4 regions of the Paenibacillus sp. FSL K6-2859 genome follow, and region 1 is predicted to be linked to each of the others. Evidence: riboswitches for the same ligand, from Rfam matches in the RefSeq annotation. Region 1 holds a riboswitch; each other region holds the start of a gene.
What was found. A riboswitch is a leader RNA that binds a small molecule or an ion and turns the genes downstream of it on or off. The one in region 1 is predicted to bind cyclic di-AMP.

Region 1 (3,209 bases):
TTCATCCCCTCTTCTTTTTTCCATAGGCCGTCCCCTCCAACTAAAGAAAAATATAGCAAGGAGGACATTAGGAGGCTATATAAGGCATAAATGATGAACATAATGACGGAAGTTATCTGAGCCTCGAGTCCTTCGCCGGAGGATTCAGGAAGCATATTATAGGTGCTGATCATCATGATTACAAAATAAGCTGAGCTTAGGAATATTCCGCGCTTAAAGGAAGTATGTTCTCTTCTAAGTATGCTGTAGATGAGTGCCAGAATTCCTAAAGCTAAAGTAGGCAGACCGTAGCCGAATAAAGTAAGCTTTTCTGCGAGAGAGGTCTGATCCTTTACATAGGAGGTATGCCAGGCTGGAGCGGCGAATCCTGCTTTAAAGCTGGATACCTGTTCGCCAGTGAAATCGAAATAATAGTGTAGTAAGGATTCGCCAACCTGAACGGAACGATCTGTATACACAAGCCCATAGTTTCCCGTATTTGATTCAATTTGCAATTTGGCGGGATTCACCCCCCATTCCTGAAGCCAAGGTCGGGCAAGATTTTCTTTTTGGGCTAGAGACAAGTCAGTTCCCTTGTCCTCTTCTTTTGCACTAGTGGATACATTGCTTGGTGACCCTGCAGATGATCCTTCTACTCCTTGTTTGAAGGCGACAATCACGCCAGTATACATATTGAGGTCAACGGTGATTAGCGGCTCTTGTTCCGCTGAAGGACTAAGTGTTACACGGAAAATGTCAAAAGGATATCGTTGATCCAGCTTCTTCTTTGTATAGTCCTCCAAAAGCTTCTCGCGGGACATATAACCATAAAAGGAAGAATCCGTATCATAGAGTACATTCCACTGATCATTTGGTGTTTTGGTGTAGTTTAGCTTTTGTTCTGCAAATGATATCGCTTTGTCGCGGGCTTCAGCCTTGCTGATGACAGTAGTATCTTCCCCCACGGGGCTATTTAGCACTGAGGGAGCAATCTGAAACATAATAAATAGAATAAGACCGATAATGCCCGAGATGATGAGCCTCTTGGAGAGGGCACGTTGCTGTAAGGGCTGGCCGACGGGATTCATGTAACGCCTCCTTGTAAATTGACAATGTTATGTTCCATTATAGTATTAGTGCCATGATAGTTACAAAAATCATCGTACATTCTTTTTATGGGTAATAGAGATATTATAGAATAGGTATCTGAATATATACCATGAATTTAAAGTGATCATTTCTTCATTTTTCATGAAAATCGATGCAATTGCAGGGAAAACACGGAAAAGTGATGAGAAAAGGTACTCCTACTGGTACATCCTCTCCAAACCGCATTTTTCATATGAATCACCATTAATAGTGTCTTTGTGATTTATCGAAATAACATATATAATTTGTATGCAATTGTATATAGCCGAATTTCAGGTGAAAACGGGGGAACCACAGGAAGTAATGAAAAGATGAGTATACACCATAGGCGGTGTCTTTATTCATCAGGGGTGAATTTCGTTCTAGGAACGAATAGGGCAGCCTGCACAGTCCGAATCCGTCAGCTAACCTCGTAGGCTAATTTACTGCAGGAACCAAGGGTAGCATTGGTTTTCCAGTGCTTTTTTTGTTGGAATTCTTTAAATTTAGATAAGAGGGTGACGTAGTGGCTTCACAGTTTCGCAGGGTTTCTGAATCAAAGTTTCTGAAGCTTTCTCCGCCTCAGATTATGGTGCTTGGTTTTGCATCGATCATTCTGATTGGAGCCTTGCTGCTTATGCTTCCCATATCGAGTACCAGTGGGAATGCTGTGAGTTTTATTGATGCGTTGTTTACTGCAACATCGGCCACCTGTGTGACAGGACTTGTGGTGCTGGACACCGGGACGACATTCACCATTTTTGGGAAAACCGTAATTATGGTGCTTATCCAGGTTGGTGGCTTAGGGTTTATGACAATGGCGACCTTATTTGCCATGATGATGAAACGCAAAATTTCCTTGCGGGACAGACTGATCCTTCAGGAAGCCATGAACCAAGGCTCTATGGAGGGGATTGTTCGACTGATCCGTAGAGTACTTATTTATTCTTTGGTCATCGAAGGCTGTGCAGCGGTGCTTCTGTCCTTACGCTGGGCGTTTGATATGCCACTGGGAAAGGCCATTTATTTTGGAATATTTCATGCGGTGTCTATGTTTAATAATGCTGGATTTGATATTTTCGGGGATTTCCGGAGTTTAACCGATTATGTATATGACCCGCTTGTGAACATCGTGGTGATGTTTCTGATTGTCTCTGGCGGGATTGGTTTTATTGTCATGTCGGATCTGGTGGAGTTTCGTGTCAAACGTAAATTATCTTTGCATAGCAAAGTTGTACTCTCCACCACGGCAGGGCTTATTCTTATCGGCGCTTTGGTTATTTTTATATTCGAATTTACAAATCAGCGCACTCTGGGTAATCTGAATTTTGGCGGCAAAATATTATCGGCATTCTTTCAGTCTGTATCGCCCCGAACCGCTGGCGCCAACACGGTGGATATTGCCGGACTGCGGCAAGCCTCACAGTTCTTTATGGTTATCCTTATGTTTATTGGTGCATCACCGGGCTCAACGGGTGGCGGGGTCAAGACTACGACCTTTACCATTATGATTGGTGCAGTAATCGCGATGCTGCGCGGGCGTGAAGATGTTGTGCTGTTCCGTTACCGATTGGCGCAGGAGCGTATCTATAAAGCGTTGACGTTAACTTTACTGGCTTTACTATTGGTCCTTTCTGTATCAATGTTACTGTCCACAACAGAGGATAGTAATTTCTTAGCAATATTATTTGAGACGACCTCAGCCTTTGCTACGGTGGGACTAAGTATGGGGCTTACACCTGAACTGTCTGTTATCGGCAAGATTCTGATTTGTCTGACGATGTTTGCGGGTCGCCTAGGTCCATTAACATTAGTGTATGCGCTAGGACCAAAACAGGGTAAACCATTGTATAAGCACCCAGAAGGTAAAATAATTATTGGATAGGAGTTAATCCGAAATGAAAGCACAGCAATTTGTAGTAATCGGCTTAGGCCGCTTCGGTTCAAGTCTTGCACTTGAGCTGATGGAAATGGGCTACGAGGTGCTCGGCATCGATCACCAAGAGGAGCGCGTGGAGGATATGAGCGATCATCTGACGCATGCGGTAGTGGCTGATGCTACAGATGAAGGAATTATGCGCTCGCTTGGCGTACGGAACTTT
Region 2 (3,209 bases), on a different contig from region 1:
ATGAAATTTACTACCTTCCTTTTTACATTTAGTGCCGTTTAATATTACATCTTTTGCTCTGGCCAATCTATTTCCAGGGATCAGGAACTGCTGGGATTCAGTTTATAATTTTACTGGCATCATGCTCATAATTCTCTTGTTAAGCATCAGTGTTTGTGATCAGAAGTTACCACATTTATTACTACAGATGTTTTTTTGCCGCCTGAATTTACATTAATGGTAGCCTTTCCTGAAGCAACCGCTGTCACTAATCCACTTGCATTTACCGTTGCTACTTTAGAATTACTTGAAGAATAGGTTATCTTTATTTTCCCGCCTTTGGGTGAGGTCACCGCGGTGGGCTTCAGCTGAAAGGTTTCAGATGGCCTTAAAGGATTAGAAGGGCCTTTGACTGCAATTGAAGTTACTTTTACCGCTTGTGCCGCTTGTGTCGCTGGCGTTAAAGCAGCTGGACTGGTGATTGTTAATGTTAAAAAAGCTACAGATAATGTAGCTGTTAATACACCTTTTTTCAATACCTTCATTCTTAATCTCCTCACAGTATAGCAATACATTTTGGAGAAAGTATGAAGATATGATGTTCTTTTTAAAAATAATTAACGAATCCGAGTGAGAGTGTAGACTTCTTCCAAGTTGTCCAACCAAAAGAAATTGGGCTTCTACTCACCTACCACATATAAAATGTACATTTAAGTGTTACCATGAGAGGGTATTAAAGAGTTGAATTATACTACTAGGAGGAATATTATATGAATGGGTTAAGTGGATTATCAGGTTCAGCTAATATGCCAAAGAACTGTGGAATGGATGGAATGCATACGGGAACAGGAGACAAAAAAATCACCAATCACGAGCATGCTAAAGAACCCATTCAAAACCCAAAGGCAAATATACTGGACGAATATCGTGGGCAAACTATTGATATTAGGTTATAAGAACATCACATACATACCCTAGAGCAAACATATGATTATATCCATTTGAAAAGATATTAGTGACCAACATACAAAGGAGTCCCCATGATATATAGGGGACTCCTTTGTATGTTGAGGAGGAATCTGTGGGATTAGGGAAATGAGAAAACAGACCGTTCTGGGATCTTCTAAAAAACTAGGGGTATCCTGCAGCCATATATGGCTGCTGGATACCCCCTCACCTATTACTTAATTAACCATACTAAGATAACTCTCTTTATCTACTACACGCCGAGCCGTAACATAACGATCTTTGTAGTATCTTTCGGACAACTTGCTTATGCTTACTCCCTTGCTGCTTGAGGAGTGGGCGAATTGATCGTCGCCTAAGTAAATTCCGGCATGGGAGATACCATTACCAAAGGTATTAAAAAACACCAAATCTCCTGATCGTAAGTTCTCTTTTGCAACGGGTGTCCCTACTTTAGCTTGTGACTGGGAAGTGCGTGGAAGATCATCCACATTAAACTTTTTTAGTACATACAGGATGAATCCGGAACAATCGAATCCTGCCTTAGTGGTTCCACCCCATAAATAAGGTGTCCCGAGTACCTGATTCACTTCACTCTCCAGTTTTACCTCACTTGCAAAAGTACTTGGTACAGCTGTTGTGAAAATAACTGCAGCTCCTAGTAAAGATAAAATGACTTTCTTCAGAACCTTGTTCTCCCTTCAATGCCTACGGAGTTAGCTGAGGGTTCGGTTAAAGGTTCCCTATATTCTCTTGCTCACAAGAATAATTCACCCGGAATGGTTCCCCCGTTTTCAATACGAAATTCGGCAGTTGGTTAATATTTTGTAACTAATTACACTTTAATATATCAAGAAATCGCCTGTCAATGCTTTCACAAATTTTATACTTTTATTTTTAAACTACATAGTTTCTACACTTTTTTAGTGTATAATGCAGATTTTCGAGCTTTAATTACGCAAAAACCCTATTTATATAAGTAACTATTTTTCTATTGTCCATGCATTATCCCTTTTTCTTTCTATCAAGATAAAAAATAATGGTGCTCAATAAAAGAAACAAAATTGTAATCATTAACTTGAATTTAGTGTCCATTAGATTAACATATCCATAGCCAATGAGTGTCTCAAGTAGCAACGATGGTATTTTACCTATCGCAGAAGCAACTATAAAACTTGAAAAGCCTACTTTGGAAATAACGCAGATTAGAGTGACTAATGATGAAGGAATTAACGGCGCTGATCGGACAATTATTATGCTAAAAAACTGACGCTTCGGACTTAATGATTGAATCTGGGACTGCCATTTGATGGTTTTATTCGGACGATATTTCTCCTTATAAGTTAAGGTACCTTTGCGATAAAGAAGATAAGAGACGGCTGCCCCTAAAACTTCTCCGATCCAAGAGAGAAGAAACCCGGGAACCACACCAAAGACTAACATATTCACAGTCGTTAGTGCCACTGATGGAATGATTCCTACAACACTTATGACCACATTTATCAATAAACTTATGAGGACTGCCCAGGCTCCCCATACCATCAGCCACCGCATGAGTAATTCTGAATCCACTCCTAGGTATTCCATACTTCCCCTTCACTTTCAATCCACGTAGTATACCTATCTTCTAAACGAATTCTATACTCTATATCTTCAACTCTATTTTCCATCTATTGATACTCCTTCTCCAATCTCTTCTACAAACTTTCCACATATGATAACTCTTGCAGTAATTATATAAATGGAGGGAATTAATCAATGAACATGACTCATTACATGTCCCTTCTTATGGACAGCCAGCCGTGGAATCTGATCATCTTTATGGCAATCCCCGTCATTTTTGCTGAGACTATTACAGTAACCGAGTTCTTTATCCTTTTCAACAAAAACGTCCAGGGTGGATTAAAGGCGTTTAACCGAATCTGCAGTATTTTGGCCGGTCTCTACTTTACAGGAGTTTTCTTGTATCTCTTCCCGACAGCTTTTGTCCCTCTGACCGTAAATGGAGAGTGGCATTCCTGGGTAGACGTAGTCGCGGTTGGATTTTACCTCAGTGGCGTATTCTTCCTGCTGCCTCTGGCTCTTTTGGAGCTTGGGCTTATCGGCCGTAAACGTTCGGAAGAAGGAAAGCTCAAGCTTCACTTTATTCTCGTCAGCGGGTTTCTCGTTGTTGCACACATCGCCATGATCTTTGGGATGGTTAATCCTGAGATTGTAAGCGGAATGGCTGGTATGAATCAGTAATAAAGAAAGATTGCAAAAAG
Region 3 (3,209 bases), on a different contig from region 1:
AGGAGAAAATCGTGTAGTTGATACCCATATAAAGAAAATTCGCCAAAAATTCCAAAACGCTGGGCTTAAATATAGTCCAATTCAGACGGTTCGGAGTATAGGGTATAGATTTTTTAAACAGGATTGAACAATTTATATAATTCAATATTACCTATAAGGACACCATGAGATTTTAGTGCTTGGTTATATGTTGATTGTTGTAGCTTTGACGTTAACTGGTAATCAGAATTAAATCATTTTAAGATGGTGAGCTGATGTTTTCTATTTATTCAAAACAAGTTGCAGAATTGTTAAGTGCGCTGGGGATATGGTCATTTCTGATAAGCATTGGAATTAGTATTTTTATAAGTATCATCGGAGTAATTCCTTCAGTTTTTATGACCACCGTAAATGTTTTGATTTTCGGATTCTACCCTGGTTTTTTGCTCTCGTGGATTGGTGAGGTCTTAGGTGCAGGGGTATCCTACAATTTATATCGATTAGGTGTTCAAAGAGTGAACAAGCTTAGAAGGGTAAATTATCTGTGGTTAAATAATCTTAACAATATGACTCCACTAAGGCAGTTTTTCATCTTGTTGTTGGCTAGGCTCATACCCTACGTACCATCCTCCATTGTAACATTGGTAGCCACCACATCCAGTATGACTTTCTTGAACTATATGTTGGCAACTGCTGTAGGCAAGCTTCCCTCCATTTGGTTAGAAACCTTACTTGCTTATGGATATGTAAAAGTAGAAAATAAATCAATGAAAATAATAATTACAATAATGTCACTACTTTCTCTATATATTATTATCCATACAAGTAAGATGAAAAATGGTAAGTTGAATGAAATTCACGAAAATGATCACTAATCCTAGAAATTTATGCATTGTACTATAAAATTGTGTGGTATTTGTGTTGTTTGAAAATAAAAATAGAAAATTTTATATCGGATTGACACAGTGAATATAAATACAATACTATAGCAATAGTTACAAAAAATTAATTAATTATTGCCGAATTTCGTATTGAAAACGGGGGAACCATTCTTGGGTGAATTATTCTTGAAAGCAAAGGAATATAGGGAACCTTTAACCGAACCCTCAGCTAACTCCGTAGGCATTGAAGGGAGAACCTGATTCTGAAAAAGTTTATTTTATCCGTAGTGGGGGCTGCAGTATTGTTCACTTCTGTTCCTGCAAGCACCTACGCAAGTGAAGTAAGTATTGAAAATGAAGTGAAAGAGGTATTGGGGACTCCTTATTTATGGGGGGGGACTACGGCGGCGGGTTTTGATTGTACGGGTTTCATATTGTATATATTAGATAAATTTAATGCAGGTGATTTACCGCGCACATCACAATCTCAAGCTAAAGTAGGCACACCCGTGTCTAAAGATGATCTTCGCGTAGGAGATCTGGTCTTTTTTAACACTTTTGGTACAGGAATTTCCCATGCAGGCATTTATGTAGGTGATGATCAGTTTGCTCATTCCTCAAGCAGTAAAGGCGTAAGAATTAGTAGACTCTCAGAGTCATATTATCGTGATCGTTATGTCACTGCTCGCCGTGTAGTGAGCGAAACTAGCTACCTCAAAATGATTAGTGAATGATGAGTTTGTAAGGTCAGCATCTGTTTTTTTACCTTTTTAATTTCTGGGTTTGTATGCATCCTCTTTAAGAAAAAGACTTCTCACAGGTTGTATTTTATTGTGAGAGGTCTTTTTGCGTCGAGGCTTAGTGTTTAGTGGAAGGTGTGAAAAAACGGTAATAATACAATTGACATACCCCCGAGGGGTACCCTTAGAAGATCGATTTTTCGGAAATGCCAACATTTTTTCTGAAGGTGAGAAAAGGTCTCTCGTTTCTTTCCATCCGGATCTATATAAATACTGGGAAACTACGACAGAAATCACGAAACCTATTTACGCGGGGCACAAAGGTTTAAAAGACGTAACCCGTATGCAGTTAATAGATCTTAACCTTTGGTTGCCTGGTGATATATTAATGAAAGCCGATAAGATGAGTATGGCTCACTCTTTAGAGGTTCGTGTTCCTTTCCTTGATAAAGAAGTGTTTGAGATTGCCCAGAAAATTCCTGCTTCATTATTGCTCGCAATAGGAACCACTAAATACATCTTACGTAAAGCCCTGGAGGGAATCGTACCTCATTCTGTGTTAGGTCGTCCAAAATTAGGCTTTCCTGTGCCTTTGAAAAAATGGTTATTAACCCCAATGGGTGATACCATCCTTCAACAAATTACAGAGAGTGGGGTGGACCAATGGATTCAACTAAATGTTGTTAAAGAGATGTTAAAACAACATCGAATGGGAACGGCCGATTATTCCCGCAAGATTTGGACGATTTATATATTTTCGTTGTGGCATTCCATGTATATTAAACAGTCTATATTCAGGCAAGCTCTAGTCAACTCATAACTCGATAATAGTAGTCAATTGTAGTCGCCTAATTTTGAGATAGCGTAAGCTACCGAGAGGAAAAATATTCAGATATGTGATCCTATCCATCTTAAATCGGGGACTAAATCAACAGTTGGTTGCGAATTATGGAATGACTGGAGAGGAAAAGGAAGGAACATGGTTGTTATTACCCGGATTGCTTTTTTCAATCACTTAAGCAAGGAACAATAACTTCATGAAATATGCAAACTTTCAACATCATATCCACATACAACTCTTCTACAATAAAAATATTAAAAGAAAGCAATTTACAGAGGAGGTACACAGATGGATTGGTCTTTGCTATTGCTGTTGATTTGTCCACTGATGATGGTATTGATGATGTTTGGGATGAGAGGAATGCATGGTAAAGACTCTCATTCAAACCAGTCACAATCCAACTGGACACTTCACGAAGACTATAATGAGTTAAAAGTAGAGAACGAACGAATGAAAAAGCAACTTCTAAGCTTGTCTAAATAACTCATATTAGAGAAAAGCATATAAAACTCCATTGAAATCGCCCATGGATAAATGGAAGACCTTATTAACCATTTTGACGGGGCGATTTCTTTGTACAAGCTATAAATCACGAACTCAGTCTGGCTAGATTTTGTATATAAATACACTTTTAGGATAATATAACTTAGGATGAACAAACATTAAAATTATGAAGGAGTAATAAAAATGACGACAATTTCACATTCTTCGGTTCAACATTTTCAAAGTTGTATTGATAGTTGTAACGACTGTATGCAAGCATGTGAA
Region 4 (3,209 bases), 5.7 Mb from region 1:
ATGGGACCTGCGGATTTTACTGCAATTTTTAGTAAGGGAGGAAATGAATTGTTATTTACGGAAGAAGAACTGCGTGAGCAGATCAGCAAGCTGGAAGGTTGGAAGCTGGAAGAGAATACCATGGTGCGAAAATATATGTTCAGTCAATATATGAAGGGTATTGCTTTCGTTGATGAAGTAGCCACCATTTCAGAAGCCTTTGATCACCATCCACATATTACAATTGATTATAAGACAGTGACTTTACGGCTGAAATCAAATGAGGAAGACGGTATTACAGCTCTAGATATTCGAGAGGCACATGAATTTAATGAAGCCTTTGAGAAAAATCGTTAGTGTCACCCAAACTCATAAATAAACGCCCGTGCGCAGATAGTGAACTATCTTCAGGCACGGGCGTTTTTAGTTGCTTTGGTAGTTACTTTTTCTCTGCGAGCCAGAGGGCGACGTTTGCAATCTCCTCAGGGGCTAGCTTTTCTTTAAAGGAAGGCATTTGACCGCGTCCTTTAGTTACAATACTGTAGATTGCTTCAGCATCATGTTGACCGCCTTCATTTTGAAGACTGGGTCCAACTCCACCTTGAAGCTGATCGCCGTGACAGGTAATACAGCTGGCTTTCACGGTTGCTTCCGCCTTTGCCGCATCCAATTGGACTTCCGGCATCGTCGGCTTATTCTGTTCAGCTACCTCTTCTTTACCTGGAAGTGTAAACATAAGTACTACCGCAAAGGCACAGGCGGCAAAAAACAAACCGCTCATGATCCATTTCTGCATCCCAGTTCGTCCCTTCTATGTAAGCTGCTCCCTACATTATAGCTCAAGGTGAAGCGTTATCATAGGGTTTGTGACAAAAAAATGAACGACAATGCCATCAAATCATTGAAAAATATGGAATTTAATATTATTTGTCATAGACCATGCAATAAAAAGGTTTGTTTCCTGTGGGGGTTAGGCGCTCATACGTATCGGTAATCGTAAATCCACACTTTTGGTAAGTTCGGATCGCCCGCTGGTTCCAGGTCAATACCTCTAGATCAATCTCACGCTCAGGATAACGAATTAAGGCTGCTTGCACGATTGCATCCATGAATGTTTTGCCTAGACCTTGGCCGCATAGATCAGGGCGCATGCCAATCCCCAAGCGAACAACACCTTCCATTGGAAACAATTGCGCGAATCCACACAAAATCCCTTGCCCATTTAATATGGAGACATATTGCTCATTACGTAGCTGAGGGTCACCGAACTCGATTCCAAGAGCCTGCATTTGCTCCCATGGCATCCAGCCGTAAATATTATAAGGGGCAGTGTAATCCCAGTTGCAAATCTCTTCCGCGTGACTGGTCTCCATAGGCGCTACATGAAAAGTAACAGAGGAATTTATCATAAGGTTAAGGACCTCCTTTCACGGGGGTTACTTTAAAATATAAGAAAGTATACTAATTATATACAAAAATAGGCTTGGTCGACTCAGAAATTTATGAAATTATTGTTTTACAAATTCTGAGAGGGGTAAATACTAAATAAGACAAAAAACAAGCTCTTCCCCAAGAATCAACATCTTGGAAAAGAGCCTATGTACGATTTACTTATTGAACATCATCATTATCTTCTGTCTCAGAAGCAACAGAATGATAAGCATCCGTGCTCATAATGCGTTTAGCACCGATGTAGCGTTTCACGTAGTAGCTATCACTCAGGGAGCTAATCGTTACACCGCGTGAGGAAGATGCGTGTGCAAACTTGCCTTCACCGACATAAATACCGACATGGGAGACACCCTTGCCACTTGTATTGAAGAATACAAGATCTCCAGATCTTAAATCATCTTGGGAGATAGCAGTACCCATTTGAAACTGGGAACCTGATTGGTGTGGTAGGTTAATACCAATTTTATCAAATACATACATTGTAAATCCGGAGCAATCAAATCCATTTGTGGAGATGCCGCCGGATACGTACTTAGTTCCGATGGTCTTGTCGATCACTTTATCCATTTTGGAATCCGCGAAAGCGCTTCCTGCTCCAATGGTGAAAATAATGGAAAAGCTAAGTACTGCTGCTGCTAGCTTCTTCTTCAAAAGTTTATACCCCTTCCGGATGCCTACGAGGTTAGCTTAAGGGTTCGGTTGAAGGTCCCCTATGACCCCTCTAAAAATGGAGGTCAATTCACCCAAAGTTGGTTCCCCCGTTTTCCTAATAGTCAGGAAACTCGGCTGATACTGTTGATTAGGAATAGCTTGTAATCAATACATGACAAAACCTTTGTAAATAACAACTTAATGATTACAAAAATGTTACTAAAATCTTACTGCAGTTATTGTAACAAACAGAGTGCCGCTTGGCAATCGTTTTTAACATAATCATGCAGAAAAATTCGTTTTTTTAAAGAAAAAATGCATATGTAAGCGATAATATTAAACTAATTTTTATATTTATTGAAATTTTTATCAAATAAAAGTGTTTAAAGTCTGTTCTAGAGGTGTAAAGAATATAATGAGGCAAAAGAAAACCTGGATTCGATTAAGTCAATAATCAAACCCAGGTCCTATATAATGTAATTGTGTGGTTTAGTTGTGGCGAAGTATTAATCGTAGGCTACAGCTTGATATGAGGAAGTACTCATTACTCTTTTAGCACCAACGTAGCGATTGGCCCAGTAGGACTGGCTAAGTGAAGTGATGGTTACGCCATATGAAGATGATGATTGTGCGAATTTTCCGTTTCCAACATAAATGCCGACATGGGATACGCCGTTGCCCAATGTGTTAAAGAAAACTAGGTCACCTGAACGCAACTTGCTTTTGGCTACAGGAGTTCCAACATTATATTGAGCTTTTGAAGTACGGGGCAAAGAAAGACCCACCTTCTTGAATACATACGTAGTAAATCCAGAACAGTCAAACCCGGCAGTGCTAGTGCCTCCGGTTTTATAGGCAACTCCAATTGTCTTTGAAATAACACTGTCCATCTTAGAATCTGCAAAGGCACTTCCTCCACCAATAGAGAACGCCATCACAAGTCCTAGCGCCGCAGCGACGCATGCTTTTCTTAAATTCTTCAAAAAAATTGTACCCCTTCCAATGCCTGTGAGGTTAGCTTAAGGATTCGGTAGAAGTTTCCCTATGATCCCTGCAAAGCGAGATCAATTCACCCAAAATATGGTTCCCCCACTTCCTGGTGCCAGGAATTCGGCGTTTTATGCACC

Region 2: linked by a shared signal. The riboswitch ahead of MHB64_RS32345 (C40 family peptidase) and the one ahead of MHB64_RS25795 (TrkH family potassium uptake protein) in region 1 are both predicted to bind cyclic di-AMP.
Region 3: linked by a shared signal. The riboswitch ahead of MHB64_RS32120 (C40 family peptidase) and the one ahead of MHB64_RS25795 (TrkH family potassium uptake protein) in region 1 are both predicted to bind cyclic di-AMP.
Region 4: linked by a shared signal. The riboswitch ahead of MHB64_RS00540 (C40 family peptidase) and the one ahead of MHB64_RS25795 (TrkH family potassium uptake protein) in region 1 are both predicted to bind cyclic di-AMP.

What each region holds. Positions count from the first base shown of each region.
Region 1 covers NZ_JBBOYU010000001.1:5,789,257-5,792,465, reverse strand. Annotated here, with positions in the region: gene MHB64_RS25800 (CPBP family intramembrane glutamic endopeptidase) at 1-1,067, opposite strand, end outside; cyclic di-AMP (ydaO/yuaA leader) riboswitch at 1,382-1,563, shown strand; gene MHB64_RS25795 (TrkH family potassium uptake protein) at 1,697-2,992, shown strand; gene MHB64_RS25790 (potassium channel family protein) at 3,006-3,209, shown strand, end outside.
Region 2 covers NZ_JBBOYU010000002.1:322,739-325,947, reverse strand. Annotated here, with positions in the region: gene MHB64_RS32360 (CueP family metal-binding protein) at 1-2, opposite strand, end outside; gene MHB64_RS32355 (Ig-like domain-containing protein) at 147-524, opposite strand; gene MHB64_RS32350 (hypothetical protein) at 750-935, shown strand; gene MHB64_RS32345 (C40 family peptidase) at 1,164-1,631, opposite strand; cyclic di-AMP (ydaO/yuaA leader) riboswitch at 1,636-1,767, opposite strand; gene MHB64_RS32340 (TVP38/TMEM64 family protein) at 1,951-2,532, opposite strand; gene MHB64_RS32335 (DUF6803 family protein) at 2,704-3,189, shown strand.
Region 3 covers NZ_JBBOYU010000002.1:294,566-297,774, forward strand. Annotated here, with positions in the region: gene MHB64_RS32110 (response regulator transcription factor) at 1-127, shown strand, start outside; gene MHB64_RS32115 (TVP38/TMEM64 family protein) at 255-854, shown strand; cyclic di-AMP (ydaO/yuaA leader) riboswitch at 987-1,119, shown strand; gene MHB64_RS32120 (C40 family peptidase) at 1,124-1,594, shown strand; gene MHB64_RS32125 (asparagine synthase-related protein) at 1,944-2,420, shown strand; gene MHB64_RS32130 (DUF2933 domain-containing protein) at 2,730-2,924, shown strand; partial or broken gene MHB64_RS34005 (four-helix bundle copper-binding protein) at 3,129-3,209, shown strand, end outside.
Region 4 covers NZ_JBBOYU010000001.1:111,955-115,163, forward strand. Annotated here, with positions in the region: gene MHB64_RS00525 (4a-hydroxytetrahydrobiopterin dehydratase) at 49-336, shown strand; gene MHB64_RS00530 (c-type cytochrome) at 419-775, opposite strand; gene MHB64_RS00535 (GNAT family N-acetyltransferase) at 903-1,388, opposite strand; gene MHB64_RS00540 (C40 family peptidase) at 1,591-2,082, opposite strand; cyclic di-AMP (ydaO/yuaA leader) riboswitch at 2,088-2,229, opposite strand; gene MHB64_RS00545 (C40 family peptidase) at 2,589-3,017, opposite strand; cyclic di-AMP (ydaO/yuaA leader) riboswitch at 3,071-3,208, opposite strand.